3 regions of the Klebsiella sp. HN106 genome follow, and region 1 is predicted to be linked to each of the others. Evidence: predicted binding sites of a transcription regulator. Region 1 holds the regulator's gene; each other region holds the start of a gene.
What was found. The regulator CRP, encoded in region 1, controls carbon source genes, mostly activating them, when cyclic AMP is high. The targets are predictions, from matches to a motif close to ATGTGANNNNNNTCACAT.
Positions count from the first base shown of each region.

Region 2: a site for CRP is predicted at 1,053-1,070, ahead of hpt (hypoxanthine phosphoribosyltransferase). Genes of this name have one in related genera too.
Region 3: a site for CRP is predicted at 1,363-1,380, ahead of ACSIPU_RS18075 (PTS sugar transporter subunit IIB). Genes of this name have one in related genera too.

Region 1 covers NZ_JBLURD010000011.1:166,335-169,469, reverse strand. The annotation lists gene ACSIPU_RS22120 (phosphoribulokinase) at 1-374, shown strand, start outside; gene ACSIPU_RS22115 (OsmC family protein) at 421-825, opposite strand; gene crp (cAMP-activated global transcriptional regulator CRP) at 1,130-1,762, shown strand; gene ACSIPU_RS22105 (YccS/YhfK family putative transporter) at 1,814-3,135, shown strand, end outside.
Region 2 covers NZ_JBLURD010000010.1:89,082-92,216, forward strand. The annotation lists gene ACSIPU_RS20910 (glucose/quinate/shikimate family membrane-bound PQQ-dependent dehydrogenase) at 1-993, opposite strand, end outside; gene hpt (hypoxanthine phosphoribosyltransferase) at 1,197-1,733, shown strand; gene can (carbonate dehydratase) at 1,787-2,449, opposite strand; gene ACSIPU_RS20925 (ABC transporter ATP-binding protein) at 2,557-3,135, shown strand, end outside.
Region 3 covers NZ_JBLURD010000007.1:175,220-178,354, forward strand. The annotation lists gene ACSIPU_RS18070 (PTS cellobiose transporter subunit IIC) at 20-1,291, opposite strand; gene ACSIPU_RS18075 (PTS sugar transporter subunit IIB) at 1,466-1,780, shown strand; gene ACSIPU_RS18080 (PTS cellobiose transporter subunit IIC) at 1,790-3,112, shown strand.

The sequences.
Region 1 (3,135 bases):
TCCGCGACACCAGCGAACGCGGCCACTCTCGGGAGGCGGTGATGGACTCGGTGGTCCGCTCGATGGAGGACTACATCAACTTTATCACCCCGCAGTTTTCGCGCACCCATCTCAACTTCCAGCGCGTCCCCACGGTGGATACGTCCAATCCCTTTGCGGCCAAAGCCATCCCTTCCCTGGATGAAAGCTTCGTGGTGATTCATTTCCGCAACCTGAAAAATATCGATTTTCCGTGGCTTCTGGCGATGCTTCAGGGTTCGTTTATCTCACATATGAACACGCTGGTGGTACCGGGCGGAAAAATGGGGCTGGCGATGGAGCTGATTATGGCGCCGCTGGTTGAACGGCTGATGGAAGGCAAGAAAATAAGCTAGCTGCGATCGCCCCGGCGGCAACATAACCTACCGGGGTCGGTTCCGTTTATCCTTCGATCACTTCATAAGAGTGAGTAATGTTTACCGCCTTCTCAAGCATCAGCGCCACCGAGCAGTATTTTTCCGCCGACAGGTCAACGGCGCGGGAAACGGCCGCGTCTTTTAACTCCTTACCGGTCACGATAAAGTGCAGATTGATATGGGTAAACAGACGCGGCGCCTCTTCGCGACGCTCCGAGGTCAGCTTAACTTCGCAGTTGGTGACGTTATGACGCCCCTTCTGCAAAATGGAAACCACGTCAATCGCGCTGCACCCGCCTGCCGCCATTAGCACCATTTCCATCGGGCTGGGCGCTTTATCCCCGGAATTACCGTCCATCAGAATCTGGTGGCCAGAAGCCGACTCACCGATGAAGGTTAACCCTTCAACCCACTTCACTCGCGCTTGCATAAATTTAACTCCAGGGCTGTAATTTTCCTGACAGATTACGCGTAGATAACAATTCTCGCAACGGAAGGCGACCTGGGTCATGCTGAAGCGAGACACCAGGAGACATGCGGCGAAAGCTATGCTAAAACAGTCTGGATGCTACAGTAATACATTGATGTACTGCATGTATGCAGAGGAGTTCACATTACAGGCTGCAGAACACTTTCAGCCGGATTCCCAGGTATAGGGATTCAATACGATTGCATGCCCGGATGCCGTGTAGTGTCGGCACCCGGAGATAGCTTATAACAGAGGATAACCGCGCATGGTGCTTGGCAAACCGCAAACAGACCCTACCCTTGAATGGTTCTTGTCTCATTGCCACATTCATAAGTACCCATCAAAGAGCACGCTGATCCACCAGGGTGAAAAAGCAGAAACGTTGTACTACATCGTTAAGGGCTCCGTGGCTGTACTCATCAAGGATGAAGAAGGTAAAGAGATGATCCTCTCTTACCTCAACCAGGGCGATTTCATCGGTGAATTAGGCCTGTTTGAAGAAGGTCAGGAGCGTAGCGCCTGGGTACGTGCGAAAACCGCATGTGAAGTGGCCGAAATCTCCTACAAAAAATTCCGTCAGCTGATCCAGGTTAACCCGGATATCCTGATGCGTCTCTCTTCGCAGATGGCGCGCCGTCTGCAGGTTACGTCGGAAAAAGTGGGCAACCTCGCTTTCCTCGACGTGACTGGTCGTATCGCCCAGACGCTGCTGAACCTGGCAAAACAGCCGGATGCGATGACCCACCCGGACGGTATGCAAATTAAAATTACCCGCCAGGAAATCGGTCAGATTGTCGGATGCTCTCGCGAAACCGTTGGCCGCATCCTGAAAATGCTGGAAGATCAAAACCTGATCTCGGCACACGGTAAAACTATCGTCGTCTACGGTACCCGTTAAGTCGGTAAAACGGCGTATTGCCTGACAATACGCCGTTTTTGTTTTCCCCTCATGTGGCGCAGGCTGATTTACCACCCGGAAGTCAACTATGCACTGCGGCAAACGCTGGTGTTGTGTCTGCCGGTTGCGATAGGGCTTCTGTTCGGTCATCTACAGCAGGGGCTGCTGTTTTCTCTTGTTCCCGCCTGCTGCAACGTTGCCGGGCTGGATACACCGCATAAGCGTTTCTTTAAACGCCTGATTATCGGCGGCTGCCTGTTTGCCGGCAGTAGCCTTATCGTTCAACTCCTTCTGCAGCGAGAAATACCTTTGCCGCTGATCCTCACGGGTCTGGCGCTCATCCTCGGCGTCACGGCCGAAATCAGCTCTCTGCACGCAAGGCTGCTGCCCGCCTCGCTTATCGCGGCTATATTTACGCTCAGTCTCGCGGGCAACATGCCGATCTGGGAGCCGCTGCTGATCTACGCGCTCGGGACGTTATGGTATGGCGTTTTTAACTGGGTCTGGTTCTGGCTTTGGCGCGAACAGCCGCTGCGCGAATCCTTAAGTCTGCTGTATCGCGAGCTGGCCAATTATTGCGAGGCCAAATACAGTCTGCTTACCCAGCATACGGACCCCTCAACATCGTTGCCGCCGCTGCTTAATCGACAGCAAAAGGTGGTAGATCTGATAACCCAGTGCTATCAGCAGATGCATATGTTGGCGGCCAACCAGCGCAGCGATCATAAACGCCTGCTGCGCGCATTCCAGGTTGGACTGGACCTGCAGGAGCATATTTCCGTCAGCCTTCATCAGCCGGAAGAGGTGCAAAAACTGGTGGAGCGCAGCCATGCGGAAGCGGTGATTCGCTGGAACGCGCAAACCGTTGCCGCCCGCCTGCGGGTGCTGGCGGACGATCTCCTTTACCATCGTTATCCTCAGCGCTTTCAGATGGATAAACAGATCGGTGCGCTGGAAAAAATCGCCTGGCAGCATCCCGATAACCCGGTCGGGCAGTTTTGCGCCTGGCATTTCAGCCGTATTGCCCGGGTTCTGCGCACCCAGCGGCCGCTGTACGCGCGTAACCTGATGGCGGATAAAACCCGTCGCCTGCCGCTGCTGCCTGCCCTGAAAAACTATCTGTCGCTTAAGTCGCCGGCCTTACGAAATGCGGCGCGTATCAGCGTGATGCTGAGCGTCGCCAGCCTGATGGGCAGCGCGCTAAACCTGCCAAAACCCTACTGGATCCTGATGACGGTTCTGTTCGTGACGCAAAACGGCTACGGCGCCACCCGAGTACGCATCGTCCACCGGGCTGCAGGAACCATTGCCGGGCTGGTCATTGCCGGACTGACGCTGCACTTTCACGTCCCTGAAGGCTATACGCTGACCGC
Region 2 (3,135 bases), on a different contig from region 1:
ACCCGGCGTAGTGACAGGCATGTTGGTTTGCAGATTGAGAATGCCTTTATTAGCAAAGGATTCACACAGCTTACCGGTTTCGGCATTGATGGCGAACAGGCGGCCATCGTTGACCGGTAGAATGATACGGCGCGGGCAGTCGGCAACCACATCTGCCGGCGCATTGTCCGCTCTGGCTTCATGATATGAAACGCCGCGGCAGGTCACGTGCTGGAAAGAGGGATCGGCGTTGAGCTGCGGATCGAAATGCCATTTTTCTTTACCGGTGGCCGCATCAAGCGCGAACAGGCGCTGGTGGGCAGTACACAGATAGAGCGTGTCGCCCACTTTAATCGGCGTAACTTCGTTGGTAATTTCGCCCGGATCGTTAGGCTGCTTGAGATCGCCCGTACGGAAGACCCAGGCTTCTTTCAGATTCTTCACGTTATCGGCGTTGATCTGCTTCAGCGGCGAGTAACGCTGTCCTTCCTGATTACGGCCATACGCCGACCAGTCGCCATCGGCAACGTCGGAAATAGGCGCTGCTGGCGTTGCATCCGCTCTCAGCGTACCGTTGACTTCCTGCGGGTCGTTGAAGCCGGCCCAGGTGAGGATGCCGCCGCTAATCAGCAGGGTGACGACCAGCCCGGCAACGGCGCCAGCGGAGGGAATCGGCAGGCGACGCCAGACAAAAGGAAGAATCAGCCAGATGCCGAAGAAGACCAGAATGTCGCTGCGTGGGGTCAGCGCCCAGAAGTCAAAACCAACCTCCCAGACGCCCCAAATCATCGTGGCAAGCAGCAGCGCGGCGTAAAGCCAAAGCGCAGAGCGCTTACCGCGGAACAGGAGGACGGTGACGCCCAGCATCACCAGACCTGCGATAGGGTAGTACCAGGAGCCGCCGAGGGCGACCAGCCAGGCTCCGCCCGCTAAAAGATAGAGGCCACAGAACGCTGCAAAAAGAGCCGTCAGCGTCACGAGTAGCCGTGATTGTTGAGATTTTGTTTCTGCCATAGAAAGACACTCGTTTGATTGTTAATTTTTTACCTGCAATTAATTATAGGATTTAACAAGTGTGATCGGAATCACAAAATGGGCTTTATTAATCACTGCATCGCATATTTCTTTTTGCTGGTATACTGCGTGGCTTGCCGGTCAACGTCGGTGCAATCGCAGCGGCATTGATGATTTACATTAAGAATCAAATGGTTAGTTTTATGAAACATACTGTAGAAGTGATGATCCCGGAAACTGAGATCAAAGCCCGTATTGCTGAGCTCGGTCGTCAAATTAATGAACATTACCAGGATAGCGGCAGCGAAATGGTGCTGGTGGGGCTATTGCGCGGTTCATTTATGTTTATGGCCGACCTGTGCCGTGAAGTTCAGGTACCCCATGAAGTCGATTTCATGACCGCATCCAGCTACGGCAGCGGCATGTCCACCACCCGCGACGTCAAAATCCTCAAAGATCTGGATGAAGACATCCGCGGTAAAGATGTGCTGATCGTGGAAGACATCATTGACTCCGGCAACACACTGTCAAAAGTGCGTGAAATTCTTAGCCTACGTGAACCTAAATCCCTGGCGATTTGTACCCTGCTCGATAAGCCAAGCCGTCGTGAAGTTAACGTGCCGGTAGAGTTCGTCGGTTTTGCGATCCCGGATGAATTCGTCGTGGGCTACGGCATTGACTATGCTCAGCGCTACCGTCACCTGCCCTATATCGGCAAAGTGACCCTGCTCGACGAATAAAGCGGATTATCTATCCCGGCGGCCCGGGATAATAATTAAGAGGAGCGCGTGAATTACTTGTGATTGACGTGCTTGCTTTTAAGGTTGGAAATACCCTGGCGATAGCGCTGTTCCAGCGTTTCGCGGCTGACGGCGGTCACGTCAAGGTCGCGTAACATGCCGTCGTGAATGCCGTAAGCCCAGCCGTGGATGGTCACTTTCTGTCCGCGCTTCCACGCCGACTGCATAATCGTTGAGTGACCCAGGTTGTAAACCTGCTCCATCACATTCAATTCACACAGCGTATCAAGGCGACGCTCTTCGGGCATCTCACCCAGTAATGAGCTGTGCTTAAACCAGATATCGCGGATATGCAGCAGCCAGTTGTCGATCAGGCCAAGCTCGGTATTTTCAATTGCCGCCTGCACGCCGCCGCAGCCGTAGTGGCCGCAGATGATGATGTGCTCGACTTCCAGTACATCAACCGCGTACTGCACCACGGAAAGACAGTTCAGGTCGGTATGAATCACCAGGTTTGCAACGTTACGGTGTACAAACAGCTCGCCGGGTTCCAGGCCGGTCAAACGTTCGGCGGGGACGCGGCTATCGGAACATCCAATCCACAGAAAGCGCGGTTTTTGCGCTTGTGCCAGCTTCTCAAAGAAACCGGGGTCTTCCTCCACCAGCATTTTTGACCATAGTGCATTGTTGCTGATGAGTGTATCTATATCGTTCATGGATGTTTACGGGCCTGTAACCAAGTAAGTGCGTTGCGCTAATATAGGGTAACCTCACATTTTTTAAAACAACCCATCGCGTGTCGCGACACGAGAAGAGACCTTTAATGACCATTGCTCTGGAACTAAAACAGCTCAAGAAAACCTACCCCGGTGGAGTTCAGGCGCTGCGCGGAATCGATCTGCAGGTCGAAGCGGGCGATTTTTACGCGCTCCTGGGGCCTAACGGCGCGGGGAAATCGACCACTATCGGCATCATCAGTTCGCTGGTAAATAAAACCTCCGGCGAGGTGAATGTTTTTGGCTACGATCTGCAAAAGGATGTGGTGAACGCCAAACGCCAGCTCGGTCTGGTGCCGCAGGAGTTCAACTTCAACCCGTTTGAAACCGTGCAGCAGATTGTGGTCAACCAGGCGGGCTACTATGGCGTTGAGCGCAAAGAAGCGATTGTCCGCAGTGAAAAGTACCTCAAACAGCTCGACCTATGGGAAAAGCGCAACGAGCGCGCGCGGATGCTCTCCGGCGGCATGAAGCGCCGCCTGATGATCGCCCGCGCGTTGATGCATGAACCGAAGCTGCTGATCCTCGATGAGCCCACGGCGGGAGTGGATATTGAGCTTCGTCGCTCGATGTGGGGATTTTTGAAAGATCTCAACGATAAAGGCACGACGATTATCCTGACTACC
Region 3 (3,135 bases), on a different contig from region 1:
GGGCAGACAGGCGAAAAGCTTAGCGTTCAGCGTCGGCAAGCTGGCGTTCGTAGACCTTAAAGAACGGGCGATAGAGCATCCAGGCGTTAAAAATAGCGAACAGGCACATGCATAAGTTTTTCCAGCTACCGTTGGCTGACCACGCCGCGCCGAGCGGCGCCGGCATCGACCACGGCAGCATCGCCACCGCCCGGTCGAGAATCCCCAAATGGGTTAAATACCAGGCGATACAGGCATTTATCAGCGGCACAAAAATAAACGGCAGCAGAAAAACCGGGTTCATGATAATCGGAAAGCCGAACAATATCGGCTCATTAATGTTAAACAGCGAGGGAAGCAGGCCAATTTTCCCGACGCTTTTCAACTGCCGGGAACGGCTGCGCATCGCCATAAAAACCAGCGGCAGCGTCGAGCCGATACCGCCGATTAGCAGGTAGAAATCCCAGAATCCCTGCAGGTAAATATGCGGTAACGTGGCGGAACCGGCGGCCAGCGCCTGTTGGTTTTCAAACAGATAGGTCATCCAGAACGGGTTCATAATCCCGGTGATAATTAGCGCGCCGTGAATACCGACAAACCAAAGCAGGTTGCAGATAAATAACGATATTAAAACCGCGGTTAGGGTATCGGAGGCCACCACCAGCGGCCGCACCGCTTCGCTAATCAGCTCCGGTAAAATGCGCCCGGTGCTTTGCAACAGCAGCGCGTTAATGACGCTAATAGAGAGCATCACCACCAGCAGCGGAATCAGTAGCTGAAAGCCGTTACGGGTCATCACCGGTACCTCTTCCGGCAGGCGGATGCACCAGCCTTTCTTATAGAAAAAGCGTACAATTTCAATGGAGTAAGTACTCGATATCAGCGCGGTAAAAATCCCCATTCCGCCAAGAAAAATATTGGTCGCGCCGTTGTCGCGAAAGCCGATAAACAGCAAAAACGCCAGGCAGCCGGTCAGCCCGCAGAGCCGCTCCGGTAGCCGGTACTGCTTGGCAAGACTGGCGCTGGCGCCGAAGGCCACAATCAGCGCCACCAGCCCGATAGTCAGTTCAAAAGTCGGCAGCAGAATAGGCCGCAGCTGGAAATAGAACTGGCCAAAGGCCGATGCGCCGTCGATGGAAACGGGCGGAAACAAAATCGGCACCAGCAAACTTCCGACGATCACAAACGGCATCGCCAGCGCAAAGCTGTCGCGCATCGCCGTAATGTGGTTATTGCGCGTCAGAACGTTGGCCAGCGGTGCCAGCCGCTGCTCGATGATATCGACGGCAACATTCATTAACTGAATGTTCATAATCCTGCCTTTCAGAAGAGAGTAGTCGCCAGGATGATCGCGCACTCCTGTGTAAAGTAAAAGCCCGTCATAGGTGATCGTGGTCACAATAAATAAATCCACAAACGGAAAGCGCTTTCCGTTTTATATCCGTTGTGACTATAGTCGGCGCATCCCACTCATCAGGAGCGATATATGAAAAAGATAATGTTGTGCTGTTCCGCGGGCATGTCCACCAGCCTGCTGGTGAAAAAAATGATCGCCGAGGCCGAGCAGCGCGGGTTGCCGGTAGAGATCAACGCCTTTGGCGTCGCGGAGTTCGATCAACAGGTCGGCCATTACCAGGTGGTCCTGCTGGGGCCGCAGGTGAAATACATGCAGAAAGATCTGCAAAAACAGGCTGATAAATACGGGATCCGCGTGGAACCCATCAACATGATGGATTACGGCATGCAGAAAGGCGGCGCCGTGCTGGATTTCGCGCTTTCCCTTATCGATAACAAAAATTAAGGAAAGATCATGAGCTCTCTGTACGCGAAGCTGATCGCCGTGATTGAACAGAAGATCACGCCTATGGCGGGGGCGATCGGCCAGCAAAAATACGTCACCTCCATCCGCGACGGTTTCATTACCGCCCTGCCCTTTATGATCGTTGGCTCGTTTTTGCTGGTGTTTATCTTCCCCCCGTTCTCCCCGGATACGACGTGGGGCTTTGCCCGCGCCTGGCTGCAATTTTCGCTCGATCATCGCGATGCGCTGATGCTGCCGTTTAACTTCAGCATGGGGGTGATGACGCTGTTTATCGCCGTCGGGATCGCCGCCAGCCTGGCGAAGCACCATAACCTGGACTCGCTGACCGCCGGGATGCTGTCGCTGATGTCGTTTCTGCTGGTGGCCGCGCCGCTGAAAGATGGCCAGATCTCTACCGCCTACTTCTCCGGCCAGGGGATCTTTACCGCAATTCTGGTGGCGATTTACTCTACCGAGCTGTACGCCTTTCTCAAACGCCATAACATTACGATCCGTCTACCGCCTGAAGTTCCGGCGGGCGTGGCGCGCTCGTTCGAGATCCTGATCCCGGTGCTGGCGATCGTGCTGACGCTGCATCCGCTGAACCTGTTTATCGAAGCGCAGCTGGGCATGATCATCCCGGAAGCGATCATGTCGCTGGTGAAACCGCTGGTGGCGGCGTCCGATACCCTACCGGCGATCCTGCTGTCGGTACTGGTGTGCCAGGTGCTGTGGTTTGCCGGCATTCACGGGGCGCTGATCGTCACCGGGATTATGAATCCGTTCTGGATGGCGAATCTGTCGATCAACCAGGCGGCGATGGCCGCAGGCACCGCGATTCCACATATCTATGTCCAGGGCTTCTGGGATCACTATCTGCTGATCGGCGGCGTCGGCTCCACCCTGCCGCTGGCGCTGATGCTGCTGCGCAGCAAGGCCGTGCATCTGCGGACGATTGGCCGGATGGGCGTGGTGCCGGGCGTATTTAACATCAACGAACCGATTCTGTTCGGCGCGCCGATCATCATGAACCCGCTGTTCTTCCTGCCGTTCGTGCTGGTGCCGATGGTCAACGCGACCTTGGCCTACTTTGCGCTGAAGCTGGACCTGGTCAGCCGCGTGGTGTCGATGACGCCGTGGACGACGCCGGCCCCTATCGGCGCCTCCTGGGCGGCAAACTGGAGCTTTAGCCCGGTGATCATGTGCCTGATTTGTATGGCGACGGCGATGGTGATGTATCTGCCGTTCCTCAAAGCCTACGAAAAACAGCTGCTGGAGCAGGAGCACGCTAACGCCGCCGCCCAGGCTGAAGGCGCGCCGCAGTCCGCATAATTCATACTATTCAGAGGTTTGTC